2 regions of the Blastococcus sp. OS1-29 genome follow, and region 2 is predicted to be linked to the other one. Evidence: riboswitches for the same ligand, from Rfam matches in the RefSeq annotation. Region 2 holds a riboswitch; the other holds the start of a gene.

Region 1 (7,334 bases), on a different contig from region 2:
GCGAGTTCGCCACCGCCTTGGCGATCAGCGTCTTCCCGCAGCCGGGCGGCCCGTACAGGAGGATGCCCTTCGGCGGCCGCAGCTCGTACTCGCGGAACAGGTCGGCGTGCAGGAACGGCAGCTCGACGGCGTCCCGGATCTGCTCGATCTGCCGGGAGAGGCCACCGATGTCGGAGTAGTCGATGTCGGGGACCTCTTCGAGGACGAGCTCCTCGACCTCGCTCTTCGGGATCCGCTCGTAGGCGTAGCCCGACCGCGTCTCCAGCAGCAGCGAGTCGCCGACCCGCAGGGGCTGGCCGGTCAGCGAGTCGGCGAGGAAGACCACCCGCTCCTCGTCGGTGTGCCCGATGACCAGCGCGCGCGGGGTGACCCCGTCGACCGGCTCGAGCAGCTCCTTGAGCATGACGACGTCGCCGGCCCGCTCGAAGCCACGCGCCTCGACGACGTTCATCGCCTCGTTGAGCATGACCTCCTGGCCGACCCGGAGCGTCTCGACCTCCACGTTCGGCGAGACCGAGACGCGCAGCTTGCGCCCGCTGGTGAAGATGTCGACCGTGCCGTCGTCGTATCCGGTCAGGAAGACGCCGTAGCCCGACGGCGGCTGGCCGAGCCGGTCGACCTCCTCCTTGAGCGTGACCAGCTGCTCCCGCGCGTCGCGGAGGGTGCCGGCCAGCTTGTCGTTGCGCTCGGACAGGAATGCCGCGCGCCCCTCGGCCTCGGCGATGCGCTCCTCCAGGGCACGGACCTGCCGTGGACTGTCGGCCACCTTGCGCCGCAGGAGCCCGATCTCCTCCTCGAGGTAGGAGATCTGGCTGAGCAGGGCGGCGACGTCGCGCTCGCGCCGCGCAGTCATGTCGTCGGGACCTTCACCTGAACCGGGGCCCATCGCGCACCTCCACGAACATCGGGGGAGCCAGAACGCAAATCTATACACGGGGCCGGACAGTTCGCCGTGGGCTCGCTGGGACCGGGACCGAGCCGTCACACCCGACCCAGGAGCTTTCAGTGCTTCTGCGCCCGCCGCTGCCGGATCGGCGCGACGGCGCCCTCGGCGAGGCGCCGGGCGGTCACGAGGAAGGCCGTGTGGGCGACCATCCGGTGCTCCGGGCGTACCGCGAGACCGACGGCGTGCCACGGCCGCAGCAGCGACTCCCAGGCGTGCGGCTCGGTCCAGACGCCCTGTGCGCGCAGCGCCTCCACGTACGTGGACAGCTGCGTCACCGTGGCCACGTACCCGATCAGGACGCCGCCCGGTCGCAGCGCCGCCGCCACGGTCGGCAGCACCGCCCAGGGCTCCAGCATGTCCAGGACGACGCGGTCGACGACCTCCTCGGCGGGGTGCTCGGCCAGATCGCCCAGCCGCAGCGACCAGTTCTCCGGGACCTCCCCGAAGAAGGCACCGACGTTGCCGCGGGCGACGTCCGCGAAGTCCTCGCGCCGCTCGTAGCTGGTGACCGCTCCCCCGCTGCCGACCGCGCGCAGCAGCGAGCACGTCAGCGCGCCGGAGCCCGCGCCGGCCTCCAGCACCCGCATTCCGGGCCCGATGTCGCCGAAGCCCACGATCTGGGCGGCGTCCTTGGGGTAGATCACCTGGGCACCGCGGGGCATGGACAGGACGAAGTCCTGCAGCAGCGGCCGGAACGCCAGGTAGCCGGTGTTCGCCGTCGAGAAGACGACGGAGCCCTCGGGGGCACCGATCAGGTCGTCGTGCTTGATCGCGCCGCGGTGGGTGTGGAACTCCTTGCCGGGCTCGAGGACCACGGTGTGCAGCCGCCCCTTCGGGTCGGTCAGCTGCACCCGGTCGCCGATGACGAAAGCGCCGGGCACGGTTTCCTGCTCGATGTCCACAGGTGGCCAGCGTACGGACGGGGCTGATGTGACCCTTGTCCCCAGTGCGGCGCGGACGCTCGGAACTGTCGGAGGGGCCACCTAGCCTCGGAACCATGACGGCGATGGTGGAGACCGACCCGACCCCGACCGAGGGTGCCCAGGCCGTGGACGCGCCCCGCCGTCCCTCGCTGTCGCCGAGCCGCGCGGCGGATTTCAAGACCTGCCCGCTGCTCTACCGGTTCCGCACGATCGACCGGCTGCCGGAGCGCAAGAGCCTGGCCGCGGTCCGGGGGACGTTGGTGCACTCGGTCCTCGAGCGGCTCTACGACCTCCCGGCCGCACAGCGCACCGTCGAGGCGGCACAGGAGCTGATCGAGCCCGCGTGGGCCGACCTGCGCGAGGAGCCGGGCGTGGCCGAGCTGTTCGCCGTCTCCCAGGACGAGGGCGCGGAGACGGCGCCCTCGGCGCCGGAGTCGGTGGAGGCCTGGCTGCTGTCGGCGGGAAAGCTGGTCGAGAAGTACTTCACGCTGGAGGACCCGACCCGCATCGAGCCGCACGGCCGCGAGGAACTGGTCGAGGTGACGCTGCCGGACGGGCTGCTGCTGCGCGGGTTCGTCGACCGGTTGGACGTCGCCCGCAACGGCGCACTCCGGGTCGTCGACTACAAGACCGGTGCGGTGCCGCGCGAGGCGTTCGAGGGCAAAGCGCTGTTCCAGATGAAGTTCTACGCACTCGTCCTGTGGCGCACCCGCGGCGTCATCGCCGCACAGCTCAAGCTGCTCTACCTCAAGGACGGCGACGCGCTGACCTACGCGCCCGACGAGGACGAGCTGATCCGCTTCGAGCGCACCCTCACCGCGATCTGGGCGGCCATCGAGCGGGCGGTCGCGACCGGCGATTTCCGGCCGAACAAGTCGCGCCTGTGCGACTGGTGCGACCACCAGGCGCTCTGCCCGGCCTTCGGGGGCACTCCCCCGCCGTTCCCGACCGAGGCGGCCGCGGCCGCCGGCTGGCAGACCCTGCCGATCGTCGCCGTCAGCTGACCCGGGGTCGGGGCCGCCAGACCGCCCCGACCCCGTACACGGTCAGCGGTAGTTCACGTGCACGTGGTCCATGTGGTTGGCCGTCGGGCTGCCCCGGTCCTCCATGCCGACCCAGCTGCCGTTCGGGGAGGACAGCATGCGCTGCTTGTAGATGAGGTACTCCACGCCGAGCTCGTCCCAGTGCGCGATGTGGTAGGCGATGATCGCCTCACCGAGGGACGAGTTCCCGAGCACCATGTAGTCCAGGGCGAGCCCTGACGGGTGTCCGTGCGGGTCGGCCGCGCTGGCCCGCGTGCCGCCGAGGGTGATGCCGCCGGCTCCGGGCACGTTGGACACGACGGCGTTCGCCGCGACCTGCGTCTGCGGCTTCACCGGGCCCGAGCTGTTGCTGATCTTCGCGACGGCGGTCGCGGCGGTCCCAGCGGCAGCCGGGGCCGGAGTGTCGTTGGCAGCCTTCGCGGCCTGCGCAGCTGCCGCGGCGGCAGCGGCCTGCGCCGCGGCCGCCGCCTCGGCCTGGGCCTGGGCGGCAACGGCAGCCTGCTCGGCCTGGGCCTGCGCGGTGACCGCGGCGGCCTGCTCGGCGTCGCGCTGCGAGCGACTCGAGGTCACCTCGCCGAGGCGTTCCGCGTCGGCACTGACCGGGGCCGAGGCGCCGGCGACACCCAGGGCGTCCGCGACGGCAACGGACGACTGCTCGTCCGCGCTGGCCGGCACGGCGCCGGTGCCGGTGCCGGTGACCAGGTTCAGCGTGGCCAACGCGCAGACGGCGGCGATGCCCAGGCCGTAGGCGACGCGGGAGCTCGGAGCGGATCTGCGGTAGTGCCGGCCGCCCCTGTTCGGGGTGGTGGCGACCTCGTCGTGGGGCTGTGCGGTGTGCAAGTTCAGGGGCGCCACAGGGGGCGGCTCTCCGTTCTTCCTCACCCGCCTACCGAGTTAGCTGACGGGTTCGGGCCGGAAGATGCCCTACCTGCGACGTGCAGGATTCACCCCAGAGGAACCATGGGTCCCCGGTCCGGCCGGCCCCGCGAGGGCCGTTCGCCGGTTCGGCGGTGTCCAGCCGACGCCCCTCGGTCGAGGAGCCGGTCTCGGCGAACAGGTCACGAACGTACTACGAATCGCACCACCAGCACTGTGACATCGGCCTGTCGGCGCCGCTCCGACTGCCGGATGGTGTACCGCCGCCCGTGACGCTGTGTCAGCTTCCGGCTCCGCCGCTGGTGACAGCTGCAGCCGGCGCGGGCCGACCGCCGAACGGCGCGTGAGGCGTGTCCGACGTCATAGCTCAGGCGGCGGAGTCCGCGAGGTCCGCCTCGGCCAGCACCGCTGCGAGCTCGGCCGGCCCGACGCCGACCAGCCCGTCGCGCAGGTGCAGTCCCGGGGCGGGCGACACGACCTGCAGGGTGGGCACGCCGAGGACGGCGGTTCCCGCCGCCAGTCCGGCCGCGATGCCGGCCTGGGAGTCCTCGACGACGACGCACTCCCCGGGCAGCACACCCAGGGCATCCATGGCCATCCGGTAGGGCGCCGGATCGGGCTTGCGGGCCGGCACCTCGTCCCCGCAGATCGTCAGGTCGAACGGGTCCGAGCCCAGGTCGCCGCGGATCGAGGCGAGCACGATGTCGGCGATGCGGCGCGGCGTCGTCGTCACCAGGGCGGTCGCGAGGCCGGCGTCGCGCACCGACTGCAGGAGCTCGGCGGCTCCGGGACGCCAGCTGATCTCCTCGGCGAGCAGCACCGCGGTGGTGTCCTCGACCCATCGGGCGTCGGCGACGAGCTCGGCCTCGCTGCGGCTGACGCCGAGGTCGCCGTAGAGGATCTCCATCGACGTCCGCATGCTGGAGCCGACCGTCGCCTGACGCGCCTGCGCGGACAGGCGGCCGCCGAGCCGCGCGGCGAGGGCGAAGAGAGCCTCGCCCCAGTGCTCTTCGGTCTCGACGAGGGTCCCGTCCATGTCGAAGAGGACGGCGCGCAGTGATTCAGTCATCCGTTCCCAGTGTCCCTGGGAACAGGCCTCCCGGCCTCCGGCAGGGGGCCGGAAGCCGGGAGATGTTCCCCACGTGGACGGCTACTCGTCCTCGGTGCGGTAGCCCAGGTTGGGCGAGAGCCACCGCTCCGCCTCGTCGACGGTCCACCCCTTGCGCCGCGCGTAGTCCTCGACCTGATCACGACCCAGCCGACCCAGCACGAAGTACCGCGACTCGGGATGCGAGAAGTACAGGCCGCTCACCGACGCGCCCGGCCACATGGCCATGCTGTCGGTCAGCTGGATACCGGTGTTGTTCTCGACGTCGAGGAGCTCCCAGATCGTCTGCTTCTCGGTGTGCTCCGGGCAGGCGGGGTAGCCCGGGGCCGGCCGGATGCCCTTGTACTTCTCGGCGATCAGCGCCTCGTTGTCCAGGCGCTCGTCGGGCACGTAGGCCCAGAACTCCTTGCGCACCCGCTCGTGCAGCCGCTCGGCGAATGCCTCGGCCAGCCGGTCGGCCAGCGACTCCAGCAGGATCGCGTTGTAGTCGTCGTTGGCCTTCTTGAACTCCACGATCTTCTCCACCGAGCCGAGCCCGGCGGTGACGGCGAACGCGCCGACGTAGTCGTGCAGGCCGGACGCCTTGGGCGCGACGAAGTCGGCCAGCGACTTGCGCGCCGAGCCGTCGCGTCCCTCCGTCTGCTGGCGGAGCTGGTGGAGTGTCGTGAGGACCGTGCTGCGCGACTCGTCGGTGTAGACCTCGATGTCGTCGCCGGGCACCTGGTTGGCCGGGAACAGCCCGAAGACCCCGCTCGCGCGCAGCCACTTCTGAGCGATGGCCTGGTCGAGCAGCAGCTGGGCGTCCTCGTAGAGCCGGCGGGCCGCCTCACCGCTGACCGGGTTGTTGAGGATGTCCGGGAACCTGCCCCGCATCTCCCACGCGTTGAAGAACGGCTGCCAGTCGATGTACGTGCGCAGCTCCTCCAGCGAGTAGTCGTGGAACGCGCGCACGAACTGGGTGGCCACGTGGTGCAGGTGGTCGCAGCCGGGCCCGGCGCACACGTCCATCGCCTGCTGCAGCAGCATCCGCGGACGCGGCGGGTGGTAGGAGCTCCAGTCGATGGGCGTCCCGGCCGCGCGGGCGGTGGCGATCGGGAGGATCGTGCGCGTGTCCTGGCGGGCGGCGTGCCGCTCGCGCAGCGTGTCGTAGTCGGCGTCGGTCTCGGCCAGCAGCTTCGGTCGCTGCTCGTCCGACAGCAGGGCGGCCACCACCGGCACCGAGCGCGACGCGTCCTTCACCCAGATCACCGGGCCGTGGTACTTGCGGTCGACCTTGACCGCCGTGTGCGCGCGTGAGGTCGTGGCACCGCCCACCAGCAGCGGGATCTCGAAGCCCTGCCGCTCCATCTCCGACGCCAGGGTCACCATCTCGTCCAGGGACGGCGTGATGAGCCCGGAGATGCCGATGATGTCGGCGCCCTCCTCCTTGGCCGCGTCCAGGATCTTCTGGGGCGGCACCATCACCCCGAGGTCGACGACGTCGTAGTTGTTGCACTGGAGGACGACGCCGACGATGTTCTTGCCGATGTCGTGGACGTCGCCCTTCGCCGTCGCCATGACGACCTTGCCGTTGGTGCGCTCGGCGTCCCCGGGCTGCTTCTCCGCCTCGATGAACGGGATGAGGTAGGCGACCGCCTTCTTCATGACGCGAGCGGACTTCACCACCTGCGGCAGGAACATCTTCCCGGCCCCGAAGAGGTCGCCGACGACGTTCATGCCGTCCATGAGCGGGCCCTCGATGACCTCGATCGGCCGGCCGCCGCGCGCGGAGATCTCGCCGCGCAGCTCCTCGGTGTCGTCCTCGACGAACGCGTCGATGCCCTTCACGAGCGCGTGGGTGATCCGCTCGGCCACCGGGAGTGACCGCCACTCCTCGGAGGCGACCTCCTTGACCGAGCCGTCACCGGCGAAGTCGCCGGCGATCTCGAGCAGCCGCTCCGTGCTGTCGGGGCGGCGGTTGAGGATCACGTCCTCGATGCGCTCGCGCAGCAGCTCCGGCACCTCGCTGTAGACCTCGAGCTGGCCCGCGTTGACGATCGCCATGTCCAGACCGGCCGCGATGGCGTGGTACAGGAAGACGGAGTGGATGGCCTCCCGCACCGGGTTGTTGCCGCGGAAGGAGAAGGAGACGTTGGAGACGCCGCCGGAGACGAGCGCGCCGGGCAGGTTGTGCTTGATCCAGCGCGTCGCCTCGATGAAGTCGAGGCCGTAGTTCGCGTGCTCCTCGATGCCCGTGGCGACGGCGAAGATGTTGGGATCGAAGATGATGTCCTCGAACGGGAAGCCGACCTGCTCCACGAGGATGTCGTAGGCGCGGCGGCAGATCTGCGTACGCCGCTCGAGGGTGTCGCCCTGCCCGTCCTCGTCGAAGGCCATGACGACGACCGCGGCGCCGTACTTGCGGCACAGCCGGGCGTGGTGGACGAACTCCTCCTCAC
Region 2 (7,334 bases):
GAGCGGCTCGCGGCGGCCGGGATCCAGGCCGAGCGCGGATCGGACGAGCTGGCCGCCGCCCGCGCGGTCAACCAGCTGATCACGTTCACCGACCCGTGGGGCTTCCCGCACGAGATCACCTGGGGACAGCACTTCTTCCCCTCGACCTTCCGCCCCGGCCGGGCCATCTCCGGCTTCGTCACCGGGACGCAGGGTCTCGGGCACGTGCTGCTGCTCATGCCGGACATCGAGGCGGGCCACCGGTTCTTCCACGACGTCCTGGGCTTCCAGCTGTCCGACAAGATCATCGTGCCCGGCCGGCTGAACGCGCGGTTCTACCACGTCAACCAGCGGCACCACACGCTCGCGCTGGGCCAGTGCCCGCCCGGCGTCGCCGGCTTCAACCACCTGATGCTGCAGATGAAGTCGATCGACGACGTCGGCTCGGCCTACGACATGATCGAGGAGAAGAACGTTCCCCTCACGCTGAGCCTGGGCCGGCACACCAACGACAAGACGTTCAGCTTCTACTGCGCGACGCCGTCACTGTTCAACGTCGAGGTCGGCTTCGACGGCATCGAGGTCGGGGAGGGCTGGGTGCCCTACACCTACGGCGAGGCCATGATCTGGGGCCACAAGCTCGACCCGGAGGCCAAGAACCGCCCGCCGGGCATCATGCACCCGCTGGCCGACTGAGGCCCGACGCCACTGCCCCGGACGCTCCGGCGTCCGGGGCAGTCGCGCGTCCGGGGCCCCATGATGATCAGGTTCCCTGATCATCATGGGTCCTCCCTCACGGTCGACCGCGGGGGAGGACCCGGAACGGTGGGGGAGGACGTCGGCCGGAGCCCGTTGGGCCTCCGGCGGGCACGTCCCGCTGTCAGAGCCCGCCGTCAGAGCGGGAAGTCGGCCTCGTACCAGTCGCGGTAGTCCAGCGCCCGCGCGGCGCCGGTACCCACGGCCAGGTCGCGCTCGACCGCTGCGGCGCCGGCCCGGAGGCTCTCGATCCAGGACTCCACGGTGCGCCCGGGCACGCCGGCCGGCAGCTGGGTCACCCGCAGCACCATGGCCACGGCGCCGTCCGGCCCGCGGACCGGGACGACGATCGACCCGACGTCGTAGGTCGTGTCGGGCTCCACCTCGGTGTCGGCGAACACGTGTCGGGCGCCGGCGAAGGCGGCGCGCACGGCGCGTTCCCGCGCGGGGGTCAGTTCGCCGGCCGCGTACTCGGCGAGCGCGGCGTGCATCCGGTCGTAGTCGGCACGGACGTCGGGGCCCACGAGGGTCAGTGCGACGCCGCGGCGGGCGACCGACGTCAGACGTTCGCGGTAGCAGGCGACGACCTCCGGGTCGGGCGGCGTGATCCGGCCCAGCCACCGTTCGGTCAGCTCGGGGTTGCCGGCGACATAGGCCTCGCCGAGCGGGGGGATCAGCGGGATCCGCTGGCCCAGGGGCTCGGTCATCGCGGCCTGGCCGCCGTACGCCGTGACGGCGGTGGTCAGCTCGCCGGGGCTGACCGCGACGAGCGCCGCGGCCTCGCAGCCGAGCCGCCGCGCGAGCCCCTCCACCTGGGTGCGCGCGCGGTCGCCCAGGCGGACGGCGGCGATCAGGTCGGCGTCGGCCTTGGCCGCCATGCCGCCGGGGGAGAAGCCGCCGTATCCGCCCTGGAAGAACAGCAGTGGCGTGACCGGCCGCGAGACCTCGACCGCCTCGACGGAGCACAGCACGATCCAGTGGTCGCCGGCCTCGACGGTCGACTGCTGGCGGCAGTGGACGTGGGCCACGGCGCCGGTGAGCGCGGGCGCGCCGAGTGCTGACGGCGTCCACTCCACCCCCTCGAACTTGTCCTCGCGCGGCACGGCCATCACGCGGCAGAGCCCGAGCTGGTCGTGGGCCAGCACGTTGATGCAGAAGGACGGCGCCTCGGCCAGCTGCGCCCAGGTGCGGGAACCGACCTGCGGCATGAACGCCACGAGGGGCGGGTCGAGGGAGACGCTGCTGAAGGTGCCCACGACCATGCCGACCGGCCGGCCGTCGACCATTCCGGTGACGACCGTGACGCCGGTGGGGTAGTGGCCCAGCACCTCGCGGAAGTGGCCGGGGGTCATCTCGGCCTGGACGGTCGCGGTCTCTGCTGTCGACACACCCCGAGGGTGCCGCCGGCCCGGGGCCGGGCCAAGCGGGGCATGCCGCACGACGGCACGACGGGGCCTGCCGGGGAACGATCCGACCGCCGGCTCTTGTCATCGGGGTCACACCGTGCTTCCCTTTCCTCTGTAGCGATCGATACAGGGAATCGCTGACCCAGGAGGCACCATGGACCACCGGCGTGAGCTGTCCACCGCGACCGTGCAGCGGGCAGTCGCCGCGCTGGCCGACGGAGGCATGGTGGTCGTCATCGACGACGCCGACCGGGAGAACGAGGGCGACCTCGTCGTCGCCGCCGAGAAGGTCACGCCCGAGCAGATGGCGTTCCTCGTGCGGCACACGACCGGCATCGTCTGCGCGCCCATGCCGGCGGAGCGGGCCGACGAGCTGCGACTCCCGCAGATGGTCACCCACAACACCGACGCCCACAGCACGGCGTTCACCGTCACCGTCGACGCCATCGGCACCGGAACCGGCGTCTCGGCGACCGATCGTGCCGTGACCTTCCGCGCGCTGGCCGATCCGGCCACCCGGCCGGCGGACCTGCGCCGGCCCGGTCACGTCTTCCCGCTGCGTGCCCGCGACGGCGGGGTGCTCGTGCGCGCCGGCCACACCGAGGCGGCGGTCGACCTGCTGCGCATGGCCGGCCTCTCGGGCGTCGGCGTCATCGGCGAGATCACCGCCGAGGACGGCGGCATGCGCTCGGGCGCGGACCTGCGCGCGTTCGCCGCGGCCCACGGCCTGCTCGTCCTCGACGTGGCCGACCTCGTGCGCCACCGGCGGGCGACCGAACGGCTCGTCGAGCAGGTGGCCGCCTCGGAGATGCCCACGTCGTTCGGGGAGTTCCGCGCGGTGGCCTACCGCAACGTGCTGGACGGCGTCGAGCACCTCGCGCTGGTCATGGGCGACGTCGCGGCCGCCGGCCACAGCGGGCGCGGCGTCCTCGTGCGGGTGCACAGCGAGTGCCTCACCGGCGACATCCTCGGCTCGCTGCGCTGCGACTGCGGGGCGCAGCTCGAGCAGGCGCTCGCCGAGATCGCGGCCGAGGGCTGCGGGGCCGTGGTCTACCTGCGCGGCCACGAGGGGCGGGGGATCGGCCTCGGCCACAAGATCCGGGCCTACGCGCTGCAGGAGGCGGGCCTGGACACCGTCGACGCCAACACCGCGCAGGGGCTGCCGGTGGATTCCCGCAGCTACGGCGTCGGGGCCCAGATCCTCGGCGACCTGGGGATCCGGCGGTTGCGCCTGATCACCAACAACCCCGCCAAGTACGGCGGCCTGGACGGCTACGGTCTCGACATCGTCGGCCGGGTGGCCCTGCCGGTCGTGGAGACGCCGCACAACGTGCGGTACCTGCGCACGAAGCAGGAGCGCATGCACCACGACCTGGTGCTGGCGACCGACGCCGCGGGACGGTGATCGACCGAGGTCACCGGTGGGCCGCCGTGCATCGGGTCGAAGCCGAAGTCGCCGACGAACGCCTGTTCCGCCGCATCCGGACCCTACGGCGCGGAGACGTCCTGCACAGGGCCGCGTTCGCGGGGACGTGATTGGTCTGCCGTTCGTTCGGGCATCTGACCCGTAACCGACACGAAGGAGGCGATCATGGGAATGATCAAGAAGCTCATGGCGTCCGGTATCGCCGCCAAGGTGATCCAGGAGGCCCGCAAGCCGCAGAACCAGGCCAAGATCAAGCGGGCCATCGCGGACTTCCAGGCAAAGCGCGCCAACCAGACCCGGCGTCCCGGCACCCGCTGAGCCCAGCGCACGTCCCGGCCCCCGTCCGCATCCGCGGGCGGGGGCCGTCGCGCGTCCCGACCTGGTAGACCCACCGCATGACCCGCATCGCCGTCCTCGACGACTACCAGTCCGTCGCTGCCGACTTCTGCGACTGGTCGACGGTCGCCGCGCCGGTCGACGTCACCACGTTCTCCGACACCCTGCCCGACGAGGAGACGCTCGCCGAGCGCCTGGAGCCGTTCGACGTCGTCGTCGCGATGCGTGAGCGCACCGCCTTCCCGCGCACCATGCTCGAGCGGCTGCCGAACCTGAAGCTGCTGGTCACCACCGGCATGCGCAACAAGTCCATCGACACGGCCGCGGCCGCCGAGCACGGCATCACCGTCTGCGGCACCGGGTCCCAGCCGACCGCCACGGCCGAGCTCACCTGGGCGCTGATCCTGGCGGTCACGAGGCACATCCCGCAGGAGGACGCCGGGGTCCGCGCCGGCGGCTGGCAGCAGACCATCGGCGGCGACCTCGCCGGCGCCCGGCTCGGCGTGATCGGCCTAGGCCGCCTCGGCACGCAGGTCGCGCGGATCGGGCAGGCCTTCGGCATGGACGTCGTCGCCTGGAGCCAGAACCTCACCGACGAGCGGGCCGCCGAGCACGCCGTCCGGCGGGTCGACCGGGACGAGCTCTTCGCGACGTCGGACGTCGTCACCGTGCACCTGCTGTGGTCCAGGCGCACCCGCGGCCTCATCGGCGCCGAGGACTTCGCGCTCATGAAGCACACCGCGGTGTTCGTCAACACCAGCCGCGGCCCGATCGTGCAGACCCAGGCGCTCGTCGACGCCCTGCGGGAGGACCGGATCGCCGGCGCCGGCCTCGACGTCTACGACCAGGAGCCGCTGCCGGCGGACTCGCCGATCCGGAACCTGCCCCGCACCGTGCTCACCCCGCACCTCGGCTACGTCACGCGCAACACCTACGAGGTCTTCTACGGCGAGGCTGTCGAGGACGTCGCCGCGTGGGTCGCCGGCCTGCCCATCCGTGTCATCGAACCGGGCTGAACCCCGGGATACCCACCCGTGCAGGCGGGCACCCCGGGGAGTTCTCAGGTCAGCCGGCGAGCCGAGTTGAACCCCGGCATGTAGGCGAGGTCGGTGACCGCCACCGGCTGTCCGTAGGTCGAGGCCTGGACGATCTGGCCGTTGCCGATGTACATGGCGACGTGGCTGACCGGGCTGTAGAAGAAGACCAGGTCACCCGGCTGAAGGTCGGTGTACGCCACCGGCGTCCCGATCGTCGACTGCATGCTCGACGAGTGCGGCAGGTCGACGCCCGCCGCGGCGTAGGCGTACTGCACCAGGCCCGAGCAGTCGAAGCTGTCCGGACCGGCGCCGCCCCAGACGTAGGCGTCTCCCAGCTGGGCGAGGGCGGTGTCCACCGCGACCTGCGCGGCCTGCGTGGGTGCGGCGACGGGGGCCGCCGCGACGGCTGCGGTGGTGACGCCGGTGCTGGCGAAGGCCGGCAGGGGAGCGAGGGTAACGCCGGCCGCGGTGAGCACGACGAAGGCCGCGCGACGGACCGGACCGGACGAGGGCGTGCGGGTACTGGGCACGGACGGGGATCTCCTGTTCTCCGCAGCCGCCTACCGAGTTAGCTGACGGGTTCGGGCGGGGAACGTGCGCCCGGCGCGGCCGGAGGGTCTCCGGCGCGCGCTTCACCCCACTACTGCGATGGGTCCCCGGCCCGGGCACGCACTGATGCACAGCGCCCGGTTCGGCGGCGTCCGGCCGGGGTCACACGGTGCGTGACTGAAGGGGCCGACCGGACGCGACGACGGTAGGTGCGCCCTCGAGCCCGTGCAGGTGAGGAGCTACCTGTGACCCCCGATAGCCGGTCACGATGGGTGGTCACCCCGGCCGTGCCTCGACCTGCGGCCTCGACGAGGTGCGGCCCGCGGAAGGACCGTTTTCCGGCTCCCACGGTCGCGCTGCGTGACTTCTCGAGCAGCGGCGCGGCGGCCACGCCGCGTGAGGGACGCCGCCGGCGGGCGCGGTCGGGCGCGGGCCGTCTCACGCCTCTGCGGCGCGGGCCCTTCGACCCCTCGCCCGCCCGACCGGAGCGCAATAGCGTCGGTGGAGTCGATCCCGAGGGGAGCGGTCATGGCCACCGCCGTCGTCGTCTACGAGTCCCTGTTCGGGGACGCCGAGAAGATCGCCCGTGCCATCGCCGACGGCCTGTCCGGCCACCTCCAGGTCGAGGTGATCGCCGCGCAGGACGCCCCCCGCCAGATCGGCCCCGACGTCCGGCTGCTCGTCGTCGGCGGGCCCAACCACGCGATGGGCATGCCCCGGCCGTCCACACGCAAGGGTGCGGTCGAGCAGTACGGCGCCGGAGTGGTCGCGGACCCGACGACCGGTCTGCACGAGTGGCTCGACGCAGCGGCGGTGCCCGCGGGGATCTCCGCCGCCGCCTTCGACACCCGCATGGACCATCCGTCGATCGTCACCAAGCTCGACCACGCCTCCAGGACCGAGGAGAAGCTGCTGCGCACGCTCGGCGCGACCCTCGCCGCGCCGGCCGAGCACTTCTTCGTCGTCGACGCGCGGGGACCGCTCGCCGACGGCGAGGAGGACCGCGCCCGTCAGTGGGGCGCGGCGCTGTCCGAGATCGTCACGGCCGGCTCGCGGCGCTGACCGTCAGGTCGGCAGCAGCCGCAGCTTCGGCGAGGCGTGGAGGCGCTTCTCGAGGGTCACCCGGTGCCGGCCGTCCTCGTCCTGGACGAAGTCGAGCCGGTCGACCAGCGCGCGCATGAGCACCAGGCCACGGCCGGGCTCGAGCGGGGAGCGCTCCTGCTCCATCGCCGTCGCCGCGGGGTCGAAGCCGTCGCCGTCGTCCACCACGCTGATCCGGCAGTTCTCGTCGTCGATGGCGATGTCGACCTGGTACTCCTCGTGCTCGCCGGCGTGCTGCACGACGTTCGCACACGCCTCGGTGAGGGCGAGCACGATCTCCTGGATGCCGGTCTCGGGGACGGCGAGGTACTGGAGCGCCTGCCGGAGCAGGCCCCGCACCAGCGGCACGCTCTGCGCGTCGGTCGGGAGCCGCACGCTGAAGTGCACGTTCACGGCAGCTTCCCTTCCTGTGAACCGGGTGACCTACCCTCAGTACGCCGAACGACGTGACGAGGGAGCCGATTCGTGCTGTTCGAAGTGGAACGGACGACGGTTGCCGGGCGTCCGGGGATCACCGTACGGGGTGACCTCGACATCGCGACGGCGCCGCAGTTCGCGCAGGCCGTCGACGCCCTTCTCGAGGCCGGCCACGTCGCCGTCCTCATCGATCTGACGCCGACGACGTTCCTCGACTCCTCCGGTGCCCGCGAGCTCATGCGCGTCTCGCGCAAGGCCGCGGCGGCAGACGTGACGCTGCACGTCGTCGCGCCGCGGTCGAACGGCCCGGTCCGGCTGACGGTCGAT

Evidence for each region. A riboswitch is a leader RNA that binds a small molecule or an ion and turns the genes downstream of it on or off. The one in region 2 is predicted to bind cyclic di-AMP.
Region 1: linked by a shared signal. The riboswitch ahead of AC2H4J_RS07280 (VldE C-terminal domain-containing protein) and the one ahead of AC2H4J_RS17865 (C40 family peptidase) in region 2 are both predicted to bind cyclic di-AMP.

The regions. Positions count from the first base shown of each region.
Region 1 covers NZ_JBXXJK010000002.1:557,606-564,939, reverse strand. Annotated here, with positions in the region: gene arc (proteasome ATPase) at 1-853, opposite strand, end outside; gene AC2H4J_RS07290 (tRNA (adenine-N1)-methyltransferase) at 1,003-1,848, opposite strand; gene AC2H4J_RS07285 (RecB family exonuclease) at 1,944-2,873, shown strand; gene AC2H4J_RS07280 (VldE C-terminal domain-containing protein) at 2,916-3,767, opposite strand; cyclic di-AMP (ydaO/yuaA leader) riboswitch at 3,781-3,932, opposite strand; gene AC2H4J_RS07275 (HAD family hydrolase) at 4,156-4,857, opposite strand; gene metH (methionine synthase) at 4,939-7,334, opposite strand, start outside.
Region 2 covers NZ_JBXXJK010000007.1:8,332-15,665, forward strand. Annotated here, with positions in the region: gene AC2H4J_RS17840 (VOC family protein) at 1-675, shown strand, start outside; gene AC2H4J_RS17845 (flavin reductase family protein) at 873-2,123, opposite strand; gene AC2H4J_RS17850 (bifunctional 3,4-dihydroxy-2-butanone-4-phosphate synthase/GTP cyclohydrolase II) at 2,296-3,546, shown strand; gene AC2H4J_RS17855 (hypothetical protein) at 3,733-3,885, shown strand; gene AC2H4J_RS17860 (D-2-hydroxyacid dehydrogenase family protein) at 3,963-4,919, shown strand; gene AC2H4J_RS17865 (C40 family peptidase) at 4,964-5,470, opposite strand; cyclic di-AMP (ydaO/yuaA leader) riboswitch at 5,482-5,647, opposite strand; gene AC2H4J_RS17870 (hypothetical protein) at 6,018-6,551, shown strand; gene AC2H4J_RS17875 (ATP-binding protein) at 6,555-6,983, opposite strand; gene AC2H4J_RS17880 (STAS domain-containing protein) at 7,056-7,334, shown strand, end outside.